DNA from 2 places in the Kitasatospora hibisci genome. Region 2 is predicted to be linked to the other one. Evidence: riboswitches for the same ligand, from Rfam matches in the RefSeq annotation. Region 2 holds a riboswitch; the other holds the start of a gene.

Region 1 (4,205 bases), 1.7 Mb from region 2:
CACCTCGGCCCCAAACCCCCCGTTCAGGTGAATTCCGCCCTCCGCTCCGGCCCCACCGAACGCAAAAGGCGGGTGCCGGATCCTTCCGGCACCCGCCCTGAGCAGGTGGTTCTCCTACCAGCGGAGAGCGTGGGATTCGAACCCACGGTACGGGGTCACCGCACGACAGTTTTCAAGACTGTTCCCTTAGGCCGCTCGGGCAGCTCTCCAGGCGGAGGTCAGCCTAACGGTTCCGGCGGGATTCGGTGCACACGGTTTCCGGAGGCCGCCGTCAGTTGTCGCCGACGCGCTCGCTGAGGGTGACCTTGGTGTTGAAGGTCTGGCCGTTGCGGGTGTACTCGACGTCGACGGTCTCGTTGGGCTTGTGGGTCCAGATGCGGCTCACCAGGGCGGGGCCGTTGTCGATCGGGACGCCGCCGAGCTTGGTGATGACGTCGCCCGGCTTGAGGCCGGCCTTGTCGGCCGCGCCGCCGGGGGTGACGGCGGGCGTGCCCTGGATGTCGCGGGTCTGGATCTGCGCACCCTCGCCCTTGTAGTCGTCGTTGCGCAGCACGTCGAGCCTGGCGTAGACGGGCTTGCCGGTCTTGATCAGGGTCTCGCCGACCCACTTGGCCTGGTTGATCGGGATGGCGAAGCCGAGGCCGATGCTGCCGGCCCGGCCGGTGCTGGAGGTGTTGGACTGGATCGCCGAGTTGATGCCGACCACCGCACCGGTGGAGTCGAGCAGCGGGCCGCCGGAGTTGCCGGGGTTGATCGACGCGTCGGTCTGAAGGGCGTTCATGTACGAGGACTGGGCCCCGGTTTCGTCGCCGGAGGCGACCGGACGGTCCTTGGCGCTGATGATGCCGGTGGTGACGGTGGACTCAAGGCCGTACGGGGCACCGATGGCGATGGTGGAGTCGCCGACGTTGACCTTGTCGGAGTCGGCCAGCGGAAGCGGCGTCAGCTTGCCCTTGGGCGGCGTGTCCAGCTTCACCACGGCGACGTCGTAGCCCTCGGCGCGGCCGAGCACGGAGGCGGCGTAGGAGCTGCCGTCCGCGAACTTGACCGTCAGCTTGCCGCCGTTGGAGGCGGGCGCGACGACGTGGTTGTTGGTGAGGATGTGGCCCTCGGTGTCGAAGACGAAGCCGGTGCCGGTGCCGGACTCGCCGTTGCCCTGGGCCTTGATGGTGACGACGCTGGGCAGCGCCTTCTGCGCGATGCCGGCCACCGAGCCGGGGGCGGGCTCGTTCTTCTGCGGGCTGCTGGCCTGGACGGTGGTGCTCCGGTGGTCGTCCGCGGAGGCGACGCTCTTGCCGTCGCGGTCGGCGACGGTCACGCCCACCGCGCCGCCGGCCACACCGGCGACGAGGGCGACCGCGGCGATCAGGGCGAACAGGCCGCCGCGCTTCTTGCGCGGGGCGCCGTGCCCGGGGGTGCCGGGGTGGTCGGCGGGGTAGCCGAGCGGGCCGCCCGGGTAGCCGGGGCCACCGGGGGCTCCGGGGGCTCCGGGGGTGACGTCGTGCGCACCCCAGCCGCCCAGCGGCTGACCGGCGCCGAACGGGTGGTGCTGGCCGGTGGCGCCGGGCGCACCCGGGGCGGCGTAGGGGTCGTGGGCCGCGACGGCGGGCGCCGCGTACGGGTAGCCGGCGGGCGCGGCCTGGGCGGCCGGCGCGGCGGGCGGCAGGACCGGGGGCGGGGCGTCGATGTACCCGGTGTCCGCCGCGGTCGGGGCGGCGGCGGGAGCGGCCGGGGCGACCGGAGCGGCCGGCTCGGGGGCGCTGACCTTGCCGAACGCCAGCGTCGGCGTGGACCCGCCGGCCGCCGGCGCGGCGGGCGCCGCCTCGGCCAGCGTGTAGTCGGCCTCGGGCGCCGCTGCGGGGGTGGGCGCGGACTGCGCCGAACCGTCAGGAGCGGGACCGCCCACCCCCTGGCCGGAGGGCTCCCCCTGCGGCCCGGTGGACCCAACCTCGCGCTCGGTGCTCACGGACGACCTCCATAGCTGACAGGACCAACAACCATAGTTTTTCGCACACCCGATTCGATTGTCGTAAGGACCCTTCTGAAGAACTCATAAGAATCCTTAGCCCGGCCCAACAGCACGTGCCGGGGCCACCCGCGGCGCCCCCGCACGGCCCCCTGCCGCGCCCCCGCCCCGACGGTGCGCCGTCCCGCGATGCGGACCGCCGGGACCACGGCCTTGGCGTTCCCCACCTGGGCGGTTAGCCTGTCGCTCCAAACTGACACGCGGGAGCTTGGACCCACCAGGCTGAGAGTGCGCCGGTCGACCGTACGCCACGGGATCCGTGGACGGACCGTCGAGGGGGCGCAGACCGCCGGAACCTGTCCGGGTAATGCCGGCGTAGGGAGTATCGGCCATGCCGTCTGCTTCGCCATCCTCTTCTTCGGGCGCGCCCGCGTCCAAGGATCTCCCCGAGTCGTCCACGACCGTTCACTCCGACGCCACGGCCCCCGCCGCCGGTTCCACCGCGGTGCTGGACCGTCCGGGGCGGGACGAGCGGGTCGAGGCGCCGCTCGTACTCGACACCGAGCCGCCGCGCACCCTGCGCTTCCGGGACCACTTCGCGCTCTGGATGAACCTCGGCGTCAGCCTGATCGGCTTCACCACCGCCGCCACCGTGCTCGGCGCGCCCGGCAGCGAGCTGTCGCTGGCCGCCGCGGTGACCGCGATCGTGGTCGGCACGGTGGTCGGCACCGCGATGCTCGGCGTCGCCGCGCTGATCGGGGCCCGCACCGGCGCGCCCGCGATGGCCAACCTGCGCGGGCTCTTCGGGACGAGGCTCTCGTACGTGCCCACGGTGCTGAACATCGTCCAGTGCATCGGCTGGGGCGTGTACGAGCTGCTGGTCATCGCGATGGGCGCGCAGACCGTGGCGCACACCGAGGGCTACCGCTGGGTGTTCGTCGTGCTGGCGGGCGCGGTGACCACCGCCCTGACCATCTGGCCGCTGGGCGCGATCGCGGTGCTGCGCCGCTTCGTCGCCGCGGCGGTGGCGGTCGCGATGGTGTACTTCACCGTCCAGCTGGGCCGCCACGGCGTCCCGGACCCGGGCGCGGGCAACTGGCACGGGTTCCTCAGGGCCACCGACGCGATGATCGCCGTCTCGATCTCCTTCGTGCCGCTGGCCGCCGACTACACCCGCCACTCGCGCACCCCGCGGGCGGCGTTCTGGGGCAGCTTCTCCGGCTACACGATCGCCCAGGTCTGGTGCTACGTGCTCGGCCTGTTCGCACTGCTGCAGGCCGACGGCGACGCGACGAGGATCTTCGACTCGTTCCTGGGTGTCTGGGCCGGCTGGCTCTTCCTGCTGGTGCTGGTGCTGCGCGAGACCGACCAGTCCTTCGCCAACGTCTACTCGACCGCGATGTCGGTCCACAACCTGCTGCCGAAGGTCGACCGCCGGGTCCTGACCGGCGCGACCGGCCTGCTGATCACCGTCCTGGCGCTGCAGATCACCGAGTTCACCGACTCGTACTACGCCTTCCTCGGCCTGATCGGCTCGGTCTTCGTGCCGATGTTCGCGGTGCTGGCGGTGGACTACTTCCTCGGCGCGGGCCGGCGCGGCTGGAACCTCGCCGCCGACGCGCCGTCCCGCTGGCTGATGCTGCTGCCGTGGGCGCTCGGCTTCGCCGTCTACCAGCTGATCGCGCCGACCGCGATCGCCGGCTGGTGGACGGACTTCTGGACCTCCGTCCAGGAGGCCCTGCACTTCACCCCGCAGGAGTGGACCTCGGCCTCGCTGTTCGGCTTCCTGGTGCCCGCCCTGGCCACCTGGGCGCTCGCCCCGCTGACCCGCGGCCGGCGCTGACCGCCCGCCCGCACCCCGAAGACGGCCCCGCGGATTGGGGCCGTCTTCGCTTCCGCTTCACTTCCGCCGCTTATCGTTGACGCTGTGACCAGCCCTGATCTCTCGCCTGCGGCGGCGCGCACCGCGCCGCCCGTCCAGGTGATCGCGCACCGCGGTTCCTCGCACGCCCTGCCCGAGCACACCCTTGCGGCCTACCGCCGGGCGCTGGAGGAGGGCGCGGACGCGGTCGAGTGCGACGTCCGGGTGACCGCCGACGGTCAGCTGGTCTGCGTCCACGACCGCCGGATCGGCCGGGTCTCGGACGGCCGCGGCACGGTCTCCGCGATGACGCTGGCACAGCTGGAGGCGCACGACTTCGGCGCCTGGAAGACCGGCGTGCCGAGCCGGGACCCGGAG
Region 2 (4,205 bases):
ACCACGGCCGGTCGGTGGGCTGCTTCGCGGCGTACCCGACCAGGCCGAGGCCCGGCGCGTGGCGGCCCGGCTTGGTCGGCGTGGGCCAGACCGGGCCGGTGCAGAAGTAGTCCACGCCCTGCTCGGCGATCGCCGCGTCCACCTCGGACTCGGCGTGGCACGAGCGGCCGATGATCACGTCCTCGCCGAGGACGGCGCGGGCGGCCGGCACCGGCAGGTCGTCCTGGCCCAGGTGCAGCACGTCCGGGCGGGCGGCGTGCGCGACGTCGGCCCGGTCGTTGACGGCGAGCAGCTTGCCGTGGCGACGGCAGGCGTCGGCGAACACCTCCAGCGCGGCCAGCTCCTGCCTGGCCTCCAGGCCCTTGTCGCGGAGCTGGACGATGTCCACCCCGCCGGCCAGCGCGGCGTCCAGGAACTCCGCGAGGTCGCCCTGCTCGCGGCGGGCGTCGGTGCAGAGGTAGAGCCGGGCGTCGGCGAGCCGCTCGCGGGCCGCCGCGCCGGGCGTCGCGGTGGTCACAGCGCCATCGCCTGGGCGCGGCGCTTCACCTCGGTCGCGCGGTTCTCCCAGAGCGCCTGGACCGGGGTGCCGGGCAGCGACGGGTCCTCGGTGAACATCCACTCCAGGATCTCCTCGTCGCTGAACCCGCTGTCGCGCAGCACGGTCACCGTGCCGACCAGGTGCTTGACCGGGCCGGCGTCGTCGATGAAGGCGGCCGGGACCTGCAGCGACCTGTTGGGGCCGCGGCGCACCGCGATGAGGTCACCCTTCTTGACCATGTTGCGGACCTCGGTGACCACGACGCCCCACCGCTCGGAGATGTCGGGCAGGTACAGCCACTCGGGGACCAGGGACTCAATCTTGGCTTCGATCTCACTCACGGCACCAGACTGCCACCTCCGCGGCCCCCGGCGCACCAACCGGCCGCTCGCGCGGGCCGGGCCCTACCCCGCGACGGCCGCCTTCAGCGGCACCGAAGGGTCCGCCGCCCGGACCGGATCCAGCACCGCGCCGCGCTCGACCAGCCGGCGGGCCTGCGTGAGGTCGCGCGGGCGGTCCACCGTGAGCACGGCCCGCAGCGCGCCGTCGCGCAGCCAGAGCACCGCCCAGGTCGGGTCCTGCGGCGAGCCGCGCCGGACCTGCTCGTCCCCCGCGCCGTGCCGGCCGACGTACTGCACCATCCGGCCGAACTGCTCCGACCAGAAGTACGGCACCGGGTCGTAGGGCGCGTCCGCACCGAGCACCGAGGCGGCCGCGGCCTGGCCGGACTGCAGCGCGTGGTCCCAGTGCTGGACGGTCAGCCGGGCGCCGGTGCGGGCGGACGGGTAGTTCGCGCAGTCGCCGGCCGCGAAGACGCCAGGCAGGCTGGTGCGCAGCCGGTCGTCCACGACGACGGCACCGGCGGCGTCCAGCTCGACGCCCGAGCCGGCCAGCCAGTCGGTCGCCGGGCGGACGCCGATGCCGACCACCACCTCGTCGGCCGGCAGGTGCGAGCCGTCCGCCAGCAGCACCGCGCCGGGCTCGACCGCCGCGACGGCGGCGTCGCAGCGCAGCTCCACCCCGGCCTCGGCGTACCAGGCGGCCATCTCCCGGCCGACCTCGGTCGGCAGCGCGCCGGGGACCGGCGCCGGGCCCGCCTCCACCACGGTGACCCGGCAGTCGGCCGCGCGGGCCGCGGTGGCCACCTCGGCGCCGATCCAGCCGGCACCGACCAGCACCAGCCGCAGGCCCGGGCGGAACAGGGCCCGCAGCGCCAGCGCGTCGTCCAGGGTGTGCAGCAGGTGCGCGCGCTCGGCGCCCGGCAGCACCCGAGGAGCGGCGCCGGTGGCGATCACCAGCGCGCCGTACGGCAGGTCGCCGCCGTCGGTGTGCAGCACGCCCGGGGTCAGCCCGGTGGCTCGGCAGCCGGCGAGCACCTCGATGCCGAGGTGCGGGAAGTCGATGTCCAGCGGGGTGGCGTCGGCCTTGCCCAGCAGGACCTCCTTCGAGAGCGGCGGCCGGTCGTACGGTGCGTGCGGCTCCTCGCCCACCAGTACGATCCGCCCACGCCAGCCGCCGCGCCGCAGCCCGGAAGCGCAATGCGCCCCGGCCAGCCCGGCCCCGACCACGACCACCTGATCCGTTCCGCTCAGATCTGCCACGCCCGTCACTGTACTGGCGTTCGGTGCGGGTACCGGGCCCGTCCCACCCCTCGTACGCGCCTTCAGCCGTGACCAGGCCCGGAGTTAAGGTGGGGGCACCATCGCGGGAGCCCGGCGTACCGGGCTGAGAGGCGGGCTGGCACGGCCCGCGACCGTCCGAACCTGATCCGGGTCATACCGGCGAAGGGAGAGCGACTTTGACACGCTCGGCAGCGGGTACCCATGCCGACGTCCTGGTGATCGGCGGCGGCGTCATCGGCCTCGCCGTCGCATGGCGGGCGGCACAGCGCGGGGTCGGGCGCGTGCACGTGGTCGACCCGGACCCCGGGGGCGGCGCCGCCCGGGTCGCGGCCGGCATGCTCGCCCCGGTCACCGAACTCCAGTACGGCGAGGAGCCGTTGTTGCGTCTCGGGATGGCCTCGAACGAGCGGTACGCCGACTTCGCGGCCGAGCTCGCCGAGGCGGGCGGCGGCGCGGACACCGGCTACCGGCGCTGCGGCACGCTGGCCGTCGCGCTCGACTCCGACGACCGCGCGGAGCTGCGCGAGCTGCACGCCTTCCACCAGCGGCTCGGCCTGGACTCGCAGTGGCTGACCGGGCGGGAGGCCCGCAAGCTGGAGCCGATGCTGGCGCCCGGCGTCCGCGGCGGCCTGCACGTCGCCGACGACCACCAGGTGGACGGCCGCCGGCTGCTGAGCGCGCTGCTGCGGGCCTGCGAGGCCGCGGGCGTCGTCGTGCACCGCGCCGAGGCGGTCGAGCTGCTGGTCGAGCACGACCGGGCGGTCGGCGCCCGGCTGGCCGCCGGGGAGGTGGTGGCGGCCGGGCGGACCGTGCTCGCCGCCGGCCCGCACAGCCACCGGCTGCCCGGCCTGCCCCCTGGCGTGCTGCCCGCGATCCGCCCGGTGAAGGGCCAGATCCTGCGGCTGCGCATCCCCGGGCCGTACCGGCCGTTCCTGTCCCGCAACGTCCGCGCGGTGGTGCGCGGGCAGCACCTCTACCTGGTCCCGCGCGAGAACGGCGAGCTGGTGATCGGCGCGACCAGCGAGGAGCAGGGCTACGACACCACCGTCACCGCCGGCGGCGTCTACGAACTGCTGCGCGACGCCCACGACCTGGTCCCCGGGATCACCGAGCTGCCGCTGGTGGAGACCTCCGCCGGACTCCGCCCGGGCTCGCCGGACAACGCGCCGCTGCTCGGGCCGACCGCCCTGCCGGGCCTGGTCGCCGCGACCGGTCACTACCGCAACGGCGTGCTGCTCACCCCGGTGACCGCCGACCTGCTCGCCGAGTACCTGGCCACCGGCACCGTCCCGGCCATCGGCGAGCCCTTCTCCCCCACTCGCTTCACCACGAAGGTCCCCGCATGAGCGACATCCCCCTCACCGTCAACGGCCGGCCGCGCGAGGTGCCCGCCGCGACCACGCTCGCCGAAGTGGTGGCCACCCTGAGCAAGGCCCACTCCGGCGTCGCCGCTGCGCTCAACGAGGCCGTGGTGCCACGCAGTTCGTGGCCGGACACCCTGCTCTCGGCGGGCGACCGGATCGAGATCCTCACCGCCGTCCAGGGGGGCTGACCGATGGCCGACACCACACTCGACGACAAGGACGTCCTCACCATCGCCGGGACGGCCTTCGGCTCCCGCCTGATCATGGGCACCGGCGGTGCCCCCAGTCTGGAGGTGCTGGAGCAGGCACTGCGGATCTCCGGCACCGAGCTGACCACCGTGGCGATGCGGCGGGTCGATCCCGGCACCCAGGGCTCCGTCCTGGACGTACTGACCCGCAACGGCATCCGGGTGCTGCCCAACACGGCCGGCTGCTTCACCGCCGGCGAGGCCGTGCTGACGGCCCGGCTGGCCCGCGAGGCGCTCGGCACCGACTGGGTGAAGCTGGAGGTCATCGCCGACGAGCGGACCCTGCTGCCGGACCCCATCGAGCTGCTCGACGCCGCCGAGACGCTGGTCGACGACGGCTTCACCGTGCTGCCCTACACCAACGACGACCCGGTGCTGGCCCGGAAGCTGGAGGACGTCGGCTGCGCGGCGGTCATGCCGCTGGGCTCGCCGA

Evidence for each region. Region 2 has a riboswitch for thiamine pyrophosphate ahead of thiO (glycine oxidase ThiO). Riboswitches for the same ligand answer to the same signal wherever they lie in the genome.
Region 1: another riboswitch for thiamine pyrophosphate. It lies ahead of ACF9IK_RS18490 (purine-cytosine permease family protein); the one in region 2 lies ahead of thiO (glycine oxidase ThiO).

Annotation. Positions count from the first base shown of each region.
Region 1 is NZ_CP171642.1:4,287,119-4,291,323, reverse strand. Features, by position in the region: tRNA gene ACF9IK_RS18500 (tRNA-Ser) at 122-209, opposite strand; gene ACF9IK_RS18495 (S1C family serine protease) at 272-1,966, opposite strand; TPP riboswitch at 2,217-2,365, shown strand; gene ACF9IK_RS18490 (purine-cytosine permease family protein) at 2,358-3,809, shown strand; gene ACF9IK_RS18485 (glycerophosphodiester phosphodiesterase) at 3,894-4,205, shown strand, end outside.
Region 2 is NZ_CP171642.1:5,949,147-5,953,351, reverse strand. Features, by position in the region: gene thiE (thiamine phosphate synthase) at 1-517, opposite strand, end outside; gene ACF9IK_RS26075 (Rv2175c family DNA-binding protein) at 514-879, opposite strand; gene ACF9IK_RS26070 (NAD(P)/FAD-dependent oxidoreductase) at 943-2,148, opposite strand; TPP riboswitch at 2,233-2,345, shown strand; gene thiO (glycine oxidase ThiO) at 2,337-3,506, shown strand; gene thiS (sulfur carrier protein ThiS) at 3,503-3,712, shown strand; gene ACF9IK_RS26055 (thiazole synthase) at 3,716-4,205, shown strand, end outside.